Regions from separate parts of the Alteromonas sp. ABV2_168 genome, predicted to be linked through region 4. Evidence: predicted binding sites of a transcription regulator. Region 4 holds the regulator's gene; each other region holds the start of a gene.
What was found. The regulator sigma-54, encoded in region 4, starts transcription at its own class of promoters, with help from an activator protein. The targets are predictions, from matches to a motif close to GTTGGCACGNNNNTNGNNT.
Positions count from the first base shown of each region.

Region 1: glnA (glutamate--ammonia ligase) is a predicted target of sigma-54. The motif match lies at 1,558-1,576, and genes of this name have one in related genera.
Region 2: xdp1 (exosortase-dependent surface protein XDP1) is a predicted target of sigma-54. The motif match lies at 1,707-1,725, and genes of this name have one in related genera.
Region 3: flgB (flagellar basal body rod protein FlgB) is a predicted target of sigma-54. The motif match lies at 1,243-1,261, and genes of this name have one in related genera.

Region 1 covers NZ_JBSWYQ010000008.1:15,628-18,816, reverse strand. The annotation lists gene glnA (glutamate--ammonia ligase) at 78-1,487, opposite strand; gene typA (translational GTPase TypA) at 2,055-3,189, shown strand, end outside.
Region 2 covers NZ_JBSWYQ010000007.1:32-3,220, reverse strand. The annotation lists gene ACXAH4_RS11700 (tetratricopeptide repeat protein) at 1-674, opposite strand, end outside; gene xdp1 (exosortase-dependent surface protein XDP1) at 758-1,660, opposite strand; gene pssA (CDP-diacylglycerol--serine O-phosphatidyltransferase) at 1,990-2,811, shown strand.
Region 3 covers NZ_JBSWYQ010000011.1:203,148-206,336, reverse strand. The annotation lists gene ACXAH4_RS16735 (flagellar hook assembly protein FlgD) at 1-299, opposite strand, end outside; gene flgC (flagellar basal body rod protein FlgC) at 324-746, opposite strand; gene flgB (flagellar basal body rod protein FlgB) at 746-1,153, opposite strand; gene ACXAH4_RS16720 (CheR family methyltransferase) at 1,296-2,129, opposite strand; gene ACXAH4_RS16715 (chemotaxis protein CheV) at 2,149-3,069, opposite strand.
Region 4 covers NZ_JBSWYQ010000003.1:369,804-372,992, reverse strand. The annotation lists gene lptA (lipopolysaccharide transport periplasmic protein LptA) at 1-329, shown strand, start outside; gene lptB (LPS export ABC transporter ATP-binding protein) at 335-1,060, shown strand; gene ACXAH4_RS07200 (RNA polymerase factor sigma-54) at 1,156-2,640, shown strand; gene hpf (ribosome hibernation promoting factor) at 2,673-2,960, shown strand; gene ptsN (PTS IIA-like nitrogen regulatory protein PtsN) at 2,969-3,189, shown strand, end outside.

The DNA.
Region 1 (3,189 bases), on a different contig from region 4:
TCTCAGTCTAGCAAAAGCCGGGACGAAAAAAAGCCCGCAGATGCGGGCTTTTTCAAATCAAATCAGCGAATGGCTTCTTATACGCTGTAGTACATGTCGAACTCAACAGGGTGAGTAGACATGTTCAGAGTCGTTACTTCTTCAGACTTCAGACCGATGTATGCATCGATCATGTCATCAGTCATAACGCCACCGGCTTTCAGGAAGTCACGGTCGTTGTCCAGCGCTTCCAGAGCCATTTCCAGTGAGCTGGCAACAGTTGGGATTTCTGCTGCTTCTTCTGGTGGTAAGTCGTACAGGTCTTTATCCATAGAGTCACCAGGGTGAATCTTGTTGATGATACCGTCGATACCCGCCATTAACATAGCAGTGAAGCCCAGGTAAGGGTTACCAGTCGGGTCAGGGAAACGTACTTCGATACGACGCGCTTTATCGCTTGTTACGTAAGGAATACGGATTGACGCAGAACGGTTACGTGCAGAGTAAGCCAGCATAACCGGTGCTTCAAAGCCTGGTACCAGGCGCTTGTACGAGTTAGTAGAAGCGTTAGTGAATGCGTTGATTGCACGGGCGTGCTTGATGATACCGCCGATGTAGTACAGCGCTTCTTCAGACATACCAGCGTACTTGTCGCCTGCGAAGATGTTTTTGCCATCTTTAGCGATAGACTGGTGAACGTGCATACCAGAACCGTTGTCACCAACCAGAGGCTTAGGCATGAATGTCGCAGACTGACCGTATGCATTTGCAACGTTGTGTACAACATACTTATAGATTTGAACTTCGTCAGCTTTCTTAACCAGCGTGTTGAAAGCACAAGCGATTTCGTTCTGACCAGCAGTTGCTACTTCGTGGTGGTGAGCTTCAACGACCAGACCCATTTCTTCCATAACCAGACACATTGCGCCACGGATGTCGTGTGCTGAGTCTACTGGTGGAACCGGGAAGTAACCGCCTTTTACGCCAGGACGGTGAGCAAGGTTACCGCCTTCGAATTCTGCACCGGAGTTCCATTTTGCTTCAGAAGAATCGATCTTGAAGAAAGAACCCGCCATGTCAGTGTGGAATTTCACATCGTCAAACAGGAAGAATTCTGGCTCTGGACCGAAGAAAGCAGTGTCACCGATACCAGTAGACTTCAGGAACTCTTCTGCACGACGTGCAACAGAGCGAGGGTCACGGTCGTAGCCTTCCAGGGTAGACGGCTCAACGATGTCACAACGGATGTTTACCTGAGTTTCTTCTGCGAACGGGTCAACAACGCAAGATGCTGCGTCTGGCATCAGGATCATGTCTGATTCGTTGATGTGTTTCCAACCAGAAATTGAAGAACCATCAAACATCTTACCTTCTTCAAAGAACTCGTCATCGACCAGACCTGCAGGGATCGATACGTGTTGCTCCTTACCTTTTGTGTCGGTAAAGCGTAAGTCTACAAATTTAGCTTCGCTTTCTTTGATCAGCTCTAATGCCTTTTCTATTGACATCGTGTCCTCCGGATTTATTAGAATAAACGTGGAATGAACAATTTCACTCCAAAATAATTGAGAATCATTAAAGCTATTTTCATGCCACTTACATGAAGACGGTAAAACGCGGCTTAGCAGGCAGTAGCACAAAAATCCACAAACGCAAGTGCACTATAATGGTGCGGTGAAGCTCTGTTTTGGTGCGTAAGGGTGTTTTGATTCATCGGGTTCTATCGGACTGCTGAACATTATTAAGCCGTGATTTATCCGTACCGGAATGATTCGAACCGGAGCAGAAGAATAAAGGCTGTGACAATGCAGAAATTGCAGTATATGAAGATAAGAACTGATGCTTAGACTAGAACAAAGCAAACCCGGATACTAGTAGGATCATTGATAAAACATTGGAATAAATTAGATCCGCACACAATCCAGAAAAGTGTCACAAAGAAAAATAAAAAAAGATGCGCAAAGCGAAAGGAATTTCTGTACAATCCGCGCACATTTTACTATTCCGTTTTAGCAATCAAATCTGCCTGATGTTTTTCTTACATCTGCAACGCTGATTTCCAAGGCTTTGACCCAATGACCACTGATATTAATAAATTACGCAATATCGCGATTATCGCGCACGTTGACCATGGTAAAACGACTCTGGTTGACAAACTGTTACAGCAATCCGGTACGCTGGAAAGCCGTGGCGAAGCCCAGGAACGGGTAATGGACTCTAACGACATCGAGAAAGAGCGTGGTATTACCATTCTGGCGAAAAACACCGCCATTAACTGGAATGACTACCGCATCAACATCGTAGATACCCCGGGACACGCCGACTTCGGTGGTGAGGTAGAGCGTGTAATGTCGATGGCTGACTGTGTACTGCTGCTGGTTGATGCGCAGGAAGGTCCTATGCCGCAAACCCGTTTCGTAACGCAAAAAGCGTTTGCTCAGGGTCTGAAGCCAATCGTAGTAATCAATAAAATTGACAAGCCGGGCGCACGTCCTGACTGGGTAATGGATCAGGTTTTTGACCTGTTCGATAACTTAGGTGCGACTGATGAGCAGTTAGACTTCCAGGTTATCTATGCATCAGCACTGAATGGCTGGGCATCAATGGATGCAGACACCAAAGGCGAAGACATGACGCCACTGTTCCAGTTAATCGTGGATCAGGTTGAAGCGCCAAATGCAGACCCTGCCGGTGCATTCCAGATGCAAATCTCTCAGCTGGACTACAACTCATATGTTGGCGTAATCGGTGTTGGTCGTGTTAAGCGCGGTAGCGTGAAGATGAACCAGCAGGTTACTGTTGTTGGTGCTGATGGTAAGAAGCGCAACGGTAAAGTGGGTCAGGTACTGGGTTACTTAGGTCTTGAGCGTCATGAAGTCGACTCTGCAAGCGCAGGTGACATCATCGCGATTACCGGTCTGGGCGAACTGAAAATTTCTGATACTGTGTGTGACGTTAATACAGTAGAAGCCTTGCCTCCGCTGACGGTTGACGAACCAACAGTAACCATGACGTTCCAGGTAAACACATCTCCGTTTGCCGGTAAAGAAGGTAAGTACGTGACTTCACGTAACATCCTTGAGCGTCTGCAGGACGAGCTGGTACATAACGTGGCACTGCGCGTTGAAGAAACCGCTGACCCGGATAAATTCCGCGTATCAGGCCGTGGTGAACTGCACTTAGGTATCCTGATTGAAAATATGCGTCGTG
Region 2 (3,189 bases), on a different contig from region 4:
TTAAAGTCTTTGATAGCGGTATCAACGTCGCCCTGACGGTAGCTGAGCTGACCTGTCAGGCGCCACAGAATGGCACTGTTATCATCAATTTCGCGGGATTGTGCGAGAAAGTCTTCAGCGATTTCTGTATCACCGGCCCGCATTGCAATTGCAGCAAGTCCGTTCAGCGCGTTGTCCTTATTGTAGGGCATGGCAAGCATGTCCTGATAAGCTTGTTCAGCACAGACATCATCGTCAAGTTTTGTACAGGCTGTTGCCCGGATCTGTAGCCAGCTTGATTTTTGTTTAGAGCCCAGACGCTTGTACTCCTGAAAATCAAGAATGTCGCGGAAGCGGTTCATAAACAACCAGGCTGTTCCCAGCGGTTCTGCAACCAGATTCAGGTCAGCGCCCATGTCGATGGCTTCCTGAAACTCCAGTTCAGCAGCACGCACATAACCGTTTTGCAGAAGCAGGCGACCCATTAATATCTTGGCAGTCAGGTTATCAGGATCTTTTTGCAGACTATTTTTTAGGTGAACAAACGATTCTTCATATCGTTTTGCATTGTAGGCTTCCAGTGCCTGTTCATAATCTTCAAAGGTTGTAGCATGGGCTGATCCAATAAGGCTCAGTCCGGCCAGACCGAAAAGCGCGCTGCGCACGCGTGAAGCTAACATCCGTTGATTTTTCATAATTCACCTGAATTTGCCGAACAAAAAAGGTGGCATTAAGCCACCTTTTACGGGTAATGCCTGTTAAGGCTTAATCAAATTGACTAAGCATTACGTTTTCTGCGCCACATTGCCAGGGCACCGCCCATGAACAACATCGCGAATGTACCGGGTTCAGTTACCTGCGTTGTTGGTGGCTCTTCACCAGGCTTTTTATTAAAGCCTACGCTGGCTAACTTGAAACCGTCATCGTACATACTATGCCCGATATCGCCGAAGACTGTGTTATACGCTCCGATAATCCAGTATTGAGAATAAACATTATCCAGACCGCTGATTTCTGCTAAATCAGTATCGTCACAGTTAAGAACATCAAACGAACCTACTGCCAGCGCATCACCTGCAATCTCGCCCCATGTATTCACGCCTGAAGTAAGCATAGATGTGTCGCTCAATGCTGCAACAGAAACCTGTGTCTCAGTTTCTTTCCATAGCCAGCTAAATGTTGCGCCAGTTACGTTTACGTCCTCGTCGAAAGAAATAAGCACATAGTCAAAGTCAGTATCAATTACGTATTGGTAATTTGACCAACCTTCTTCTTTCTCGTTGTCAATTGAATGGTCCGGCGAATATTTCGCCTTTTCATCTTCGTTAACGATCCCGTATCCATTACCGTATTGTTTAAGGCTGGCTTCTTCGACGTTTACGTCGGAGACAATGTCATAGTAACCATATTTCGTACCTACCTTCTCCATACCTTTGGTATCAGAATAAGCAGAAGCGTTGATAGTTACACCATCAACTACTGCATTGCTGATACCATCGCTGGCCAGGCTGTACATTAAGTCATCTGCGAAATAGTCAGCTGCATTACAGCCATCACCTGTGTTGCCACCATTGCCACAACCACTGTGCCAACCACCAGAATAGTTAGTTGCCATAGCAGGTGCAGTAATAGCGCTTGCAAGGACGAGTGTCGTCACTGACGCGATCTTACTTATCTTCATATTAAAAACCCCTTTTATACCTCGATTTCATACCTCAATCCGATCTAAGCACTTACCGTGCCACTTGTTATTGTGTTGATTTTTATAGGGAAAATTTAGGTTGGATTTAGGTTTAAAAATTCCTACGTAAAAAATACTGACATGATACAAAAGTAGTTAAAGTTGATTTATTTATTATAATTCAATGTGTTAATGAAAGATCTCGTGAATTAAATTGAGGTATGTCAGCCCATACTAAGTAATAGGCATTCTCTGGTATATTTGAACCGTGCGTAGTGCGGGTATGTATGAAATAATGGATTGGTCAGTATTAATTAACTTGAGGTTTTATGACGGACACAAAAAGGAAAGGCATCTACCTGTTGCCTAATTTACTTACCACCGCAGGGTTGTTCTCGGGTTTTTATGCCGTAGTCGCGTCTATGAACGGCAGTTTCGAAGCTGCTGCGGTTGCCGTTTTCGTTGCAATGATATTTGATGGGCTCGATGGAAGGGCTGCCAGGATCACCAACACCCAAAGTGCGTTTGGTGCTGAATACGACTCTATGGCCGACATGGTGTCCTTTGGGGTTGCTCCGGCGCTGGTTGCTTACAACTGGGGTTTAAGTGAATTAGGTAAGCTGGGATGGCTCGCCGCCTTTATATATGTAGCTGGTGCAGCGTTACGTCTGGCGCGGTTCAATACGCAGGTGGGTATTGCTGACAAACGATTCTTTCAGGGGTTGGCAAGCCCGGCTGCTGCAGCCGTTGTATCCGGGTTGGTCTGGGTAGGCGTTGAATATGATGTGAATGGCAACGATTACGGTTTTGTTGTAGCACTGATAACCGGTGCGGCCGGCTTACTCATGGTGAGTAACTTCAAATATAACTCCTTTAAAGAAGTAAACTGGAACGGCAAAGTTCCTTTTGTTGCGCTTCTTATTATTATGCTTGTGTTTGTAATTGTGGCGACAGAGCCTGCATTAGTGCTTTTCCTTGTCTTTGCCCTTTATGCACTTGCCGGACCCATTAATACATTCCGTACGGTTGATAAGGTAACGCTTCAGGATGTAGTGGGGGACCATGAAGAGAAGGACGCCGATTTTTCTGTTGATGATGATAAGGCAGATGAAAAAACTATTGATAATGATGAACCAGAGCATAAGTCATAGCACCGGTTACCTGAAATAATCTAGAAAAGAGATATCAGAACAGACGAAATTAAGACGTTTTGTTTATTTAATTATCAATGTGTTTAAAAAGCGACCGCTCAGGTCGCTTTTTTACTTTTTACGGTAATTAAGGGTTGACGGGAAGGTTCATGTGAGTAGAATGCGCGTCCTCGGTTCAGGGAGCTGACACAAAGCACCGGAAACGAGTTTTTGGAAAGCGTTTTGAGAAGAAAAAACTTCAAAAAAATGATTGACAAAAAAATGATGCAGAGTAACATACGCATCCCGCTTGAGACGGCTAACAGCAAGGCTTAAGCAATTGTTCTTTAAAAATTTATAACAAGACAATCTGTGTGGGCACTCGTTAAGAGTGTCAAC
Region 3 (3,189 bases), on a different contig from region 4:
TGCTGACCAATCAGACTGGAAGCCTGCAATGCCTGGTTGGAGGTCATAGACGCGGCAAAGGATTCGAACTTTTCATTTAACTGGGAGATCCCGTCTGCCATCGTGAAAGATGTCATCTGGGCAACCATCTGATCATTGTCCACCGGTTTGGTCGGATCCTGATTCGCCAGCTGCTCTGTAAGCAATGAGAAAAAGTCTTCCTGAGTCAGGCGCTGTTCGCTGCCATCGGCAACGGCTACACCTTCTTCCTGCCAGTAGAGCTCTGAATTTAAGCCTGTCGTATTTGAAATAGTACTCACGAAAATACCCTCTGCTCAGCGCGGTTACTGACCGCGACCAAGCTGCAGTACCTGACGGAAAATACGTTTGGTTGTATCAGCAACCTGAACGTTTGTTTCGTAGCCTTTCGAAGCGGACATCATATTTGCCATCTCTTCGACAATGTTGACGTTGGGCTTGTAGATATAACCGTTTTCATCAGCCATGGGATTGTTCGGTGCATACTCAATTTGCAGAGGTGCATCGCTTTCCACTACGCCTTTAACCTCAACACCCACGCCTTTACTCTGTTCATCTGATGCTCTGGCAAGTTCTGCGGCGAAAACCGGGTAGCGTGCCTTATAGGTTTCTTCGTAACTGCTGCTGACGCTGTTAGCGTTAGCAATGTTACTGGCGGTGGTGTTCAGACGGACACTTTCTGCTTCCATACCGGTACCGGAAATGGACATGACATTAAACAGGCTCATTAACTTTGCCCTCCACTTAAGGCCTTCTTCATACCTTTCAGTTTTCCTTCGAGAAATTGCAGGGTTGCCTGGTATCTCATTCCGTTATCCAGAAAGGCATTTCTTTCAGCCTGCACTTCAACGGTGTTGCCGTCCCCGGTGTCGGGCTGATTTGGGATTCGATAATCGATGTCGAAGCTGTTGATATTGAGACCGCCACCAATGTGATTTTCATGAGTGCGTTGCAAAGAACCCTGGCGCTGTTCACTGCGGGCGCTTTCCATGGCTTGCTTAAAGTCTATATCGCGGGCTTTGTAGCCGGGGGTGTTTGCGTTTGCCAGATTACCGGCAATCACTTCCATCTTCTGCTCTCTGATATCCAGCGCTTTTTTATGGAAACCGGTCAGATTGTCTAGGTTGATGGCCATGTAAAACACTCCACAGGCAAAGATTTCAACAACATCGAATTAAAAAGAGACTCAGAGTATGAATCGTCGTTTTCTTATTGTTGAAAACTTTGCAAATGAAGTGCCAAGTATTTTTTGACGCCCCGGGCGGGGCGTCAGGAGATTATTTATTTCTTTGATAGTAAAGGCCGGGATGGCACTTCACCATGGTAAAATGAGATCCGGCTTCACCGATAGATTCGGAAGCGCCGAGGAACAAAATCCCCCCGGGCTGCATCTGGGCGGCAATTTGTTGCAGTATCTTTTGTTTCACATCTGCCGGAAAATAGATCAGTACATTACGGCAAAATACGATGTCGAAGCGACCCAGGGCCGTATAACTGTGCAGCAGATTCAGGCTTTTAAAAGAAACCATTCTGCGTACTTCCTCATTGACCTGAACCATCCCCTCACTGTTGGGAGAGAAATAGCGTTGACGGCGTTCTGCCGATAACCCGCGGGCCAGAGAAAGTTCGTCATACACACCTTTGTTGCACTTCTCCAGCATGGCAGACGACAAATCTGTGCCGGTAATTTCCACGCCGGCTCTCAGAGCGCCGGGTTTTTGCCGCTGAAATTCCAGTACTGACATAGCGATGGAGTACGGCTCCTGCCCGGAGGAACAGGCGGCACTCCAGACCCGCAACCGGCGATTTTCACTGGCGTACTGCGGCAAGATATTATTAATAAGTAACTCGTAGGGATAATTATCACGAAACCAGAGAGTTTCATTGGTGGTCATGGCATCCAGAACGGATTGCAACAAATTACGGTTTCCACCCCGTACCACAGCTGCAATCAGTCCGTCCAGGCTGTCGTAGTCGTATTCGTACATCAAAGACGACAAGCGGCTACGGACAAGATATTGCTTGTTGTCGCCTAATGAAATGCCACACTGTTGCTGCAGAAAAGTTCCGAATTGACGGTAACTGTCGGCAGACACTTCTTTATTTTTCAAGCTTCCCTGGCCTCGTCAATCAATTAGACAACCATTTACCTACAGCAGTAGCAAGTTCATCAGGATGGAATTTTGCAATGAAATCATCGGCACCGACTTTTTGCACCATCGCCTGATTGAATACCCCGCTTAATGACGTGTGAAGAACCACTTTTAATTTCTGCAATTCGGGGGTGTTTTTAATTTCAGCCGTCAGTGTGTATCCGTCCATTTCCGGCATTTCTATATCGGAAACCAGTACGCCCACTTTATCTGTAACGTCGCCGGTTTCAGCAGCAATCTCTTTGAGACGGTTCAATGCTTCCAGGCCATTCTTAGCCAGCTCCATTTTCAGTCCCAGTGCCGTCAGCGCTTTTTTCACCTGACTGCGGGCAACAGAAGAATCATCGGCAATGAATATAATCTTATCTTCCTGAGCAGTGGTATCCAGCCCGGCGATAACATCTTTACTAACCTCGGCTTTGAGGGGAGAAATTTCGTTAAGAATTTTTTCTACGTCCAGAATTTCCACCAGCTCTTTATCCACTTCCGTAACGGCAGTAAGATAACTGGCGCGACCCGTCCCCTGCGGCGGTGGCATAATGGCATCCCAGTTCGTATTGATAATGCGTTCAACCGCGCCAACCAGAAAGCCCTGTACTGAGCGGTTGTACTCTGCAATAACGATAAACGCTGTTTCGAGGTTTTCAATCCGTCTGCCGCCTGTTGCCATGCTCAGGTCGATGACAGAAATGGTTTGCCCGCGGATATGCGCAATTCCCCGTACCAGTGAATTCAATTTAGGCATTGCTGTCAATGGCGGGCACTGCAGTACCTCCCGCACTTTGAACACGTTAATACCAAAGCGCTGACGGCCGTTGAGTCTGAACAACAGTAGCTCCAGCCTATTCTGCCCCACTAACTGCGTGCGCTGGTTAACGGAATCAAGAATGCCTGACATACATCACCTCTAATTTAAATTGGGCACGAACATTGCGTTTCACCATATCACTTAATGTTTAAAAACAGAATCGCCAAAAAAGTGACACTTTAACCATTACGAATCTAAAGGTTCTGCTTT
Region 4 (3,189 bases):
GGAAAGAGGTTTTTATTGCCCGCGGAAAACCAGCCACTTATTCTCAAACGCTGGATGACGGCGCAAAAGTAAAAGCCAGCGCAAATGAAATTCGCTACGAAGTAGCCAAACAACTTATTTCCTTGCAAGGTGATGCGAAAATCCAGCAAGATACCAGCATGGTCCAGGGAGATAGCATCACCTATGACATGTCAAAAGAGCAACTTCTGGCAACCGGCGGTGAAAGTAACAGCAACGGCCGGGTAACCACGGTTTTCCGTCCTGACACAGTTAAAGAGCTGAAGGAAGAGAACAAGACTTCAGACAGCAACGAAAACGAGGGTAACTGAGTTACATGGCAACCCTGAGTGCGACTCACCTGGCAAAGTCGTATAAATCACGCCAGGTCGTCCGTGACGTTAGTTTATCGGTTTCTACCGGACAGATAGTAGGTCTGCTGGGTCCTAACGGTGCAGGTAAAACCACAACGTTTTACATGATTGTCGGTCTTGTGCCGCTGGACAAAGGCAAAATCCTCATTGATGAGCAGGAGCTGACGCACCAGCCAATGCACGAACGTGCCCGCCGGGGAATTGGCTATTTACCCCAGGAGGCATCCATTTTCCGCAAGCTGACCGTACATGAAAACATCATGGCGATATTACAGACGCGTAAAGACTTAAAAAGTCATCAACGTGAACAGGAAGCGGATGCACTACTTGATGAATTTAATATTAATCATATACGTAATAGTACAGGTATGAGTTTGTCGGGTGGCGAACGCCGCCGGGTTGAAATTGCCCGCGCACTGGCAGCCAATCCGCAATTTATTTTGCTCGATGAACCCTTCGCCGGAGTTGACCCGATTTCGGTTAATGATATAAAGAAGATCATTCAGCACTTACGGGACAGAGGTATCGGTATCCTCATCACCGACCACAATGTCAGGGAAACCCTTGATGTGTGTGAAGAGGCCTATATCGTCAGTCATGGAGAACTGATTGCTCAGGGCACCGCAGAACAGGTATTAAGTAATCAAAAAGTTCGTGATGTATACCTTGGTGAGCAATTCAGGCTATAGTTAAGATATCGGGATGAGCATTTAGCGGAGATTTCGCCACCGGCACTCACACCGCTACAACCGGATGTCCTTTTTAGAGTTTATATAAGACGTAGATGAAACCATCTTTACAGTTAAAATTTAGCCAACAACTAACAATGACGCCTCAGCTTCAGCAGGCGATCAAGCTATTGCAGTTGTCTACGCTGGACTTACAACAAGAAATTCAGGAAGCTCTCGATTCTAATCCTTTGCTGGAAGTCGACGACAGCTCCGACAACGATGTAATTGAGAAAAATAACATCGACAATGATGACAGCATGCAAGAGTCTGCAACAGCCTCATCTTCTGACAGCATGGATACCGGTGAAGCACTGGAAAAGAATGATTTACCGGATGAGCTGCCCATCGACAGTACCTGGGATGAGTACATTTCTGCGTCTTCTGCCCCCGCGCCCGGCCCTTCCGGGGGTGATGATGAACAAATCTTTCAGGGTGAAACCACCGAAAATATTCAGGACCATCTGCTGTGGCAAATGCGTCTGACACCTTTTTCTGACACAGACCGCGCCATCGCGCTGGCGATCATCGATTCCATTGATGAGTCCGGCTATCTAACGGTTACCGTTGACGACATTCTGCAAAGCGTAAACAGTGAAGATATGGAAGAGCCCGTAGAAGAAGATGAGGTTGAGTGCGTACTTAAACGTATTCAGCTATTTGATCCTCTCGGTTCCGGCTCCCGCACACCGCAGGAGTGCTTGTTAGTTCAGCTGGCGCAATTTGCACCGGAAACACCGTGGCTGGAAGAAGCCAAACTACTGCTCAGAGAGCATTCCGATCTGTTAGGCAGTAAAGATTACCGTACGTTAATGCGTAAAACCCGCCTGAAAGAAGATCAGTTACGGGAAGCGATGCGTTTGCTGCAAACGCTTAATCCCCGTCCGGGCAGTGCATTAATTACGAAAGAACCCGAATATGTCATTCCGGATGTATCGGTTGCGAAGAAAAATGGCCGTTGGGTTGTAGAATTAAACCCCGACAGCCTGCCTAAGCTCAGTGTTAATCAGCAGTATGCTGCAATGAGCCGTAAAGCAAGAAACAGCAGTGATTCACAATTTATCCGCTCTCACATGCAGGAAGCAAAATGGTTTATTAAGAGCCTTGAGAGCCGGAACGATACGCTGCTGAAAGTAGCAAATTGTATTGTTCAGCAACAGATGGGCTTTTTTGAGCATGGCCCTGAAATGATGAAACCAATGGTGCTGAATGATGTCGCAGAAATGGTAGATATGCACGAATCTACTATTTCCAGGGTAACAACGCAGAAGTACATGCACACGCCCCGTGGTATTTTCGAGTTGAAGTATTTCTTCTCCAGCCACGTTGCCACTGAATCAGGTGGTGAGTGTTCATCTACAGCGATTCGCGCCCTGATTAAAAAGCTGGTTGCCGCTGAAAAGCCAAGCAAGCCACTGAGTGACAGCAAGATTGCTTCGTTGTTGGCCGATCAAGGCATTATGGTTGCCCGGCGAACAATAGCAAAGTACCGGGAATCCTTGTCGATCCCGCCGTCTAACCAACGCAAAAGCCTTATCTAACTTAAGGCTGCTCAAAATAAGGAAGACGAAATATGCAAATCAACCTTTCTGGTCATCACATTGAGATCACTGATTCTTTGCGTAATTATGTCGATACTAAGTTCAGCAAACTGGAACGTCATTTTGACCACATATCAAATGTGCACGTTATTTTAAATGTTGAAAAGCTTAGCCAAAAAGCAGAAGCAACGGTTCATCTTAGCGGCGCGGAAGTCTTCGCCTCTTCCGAAAATCAGGACATGTATGCTGCCATTGACAGCATGGTCGATAAGCTCGACAGGCAGGTCCTGAAACACAAGGAAAAGCTTAAAAAGCACTAATTGAATTCATGGATATACAAGCCATAGTCAGCCTGGACCGCACCGAGTGTGCGGTCCAGTGCAATAGCAAAAAACGCATTCTCGAAATCATCAGCGGGATTGCAGCTAAAAATAACCCCGATGTTGATGAAGCCACCGTGTTAAGTAGCCTGCTGGCCCGTGAGCGAATGGGCAGCACAGGTATAGGTAACGGCATTGCCCTCCCCCACGGTCGCCTGGCCGGACTGGA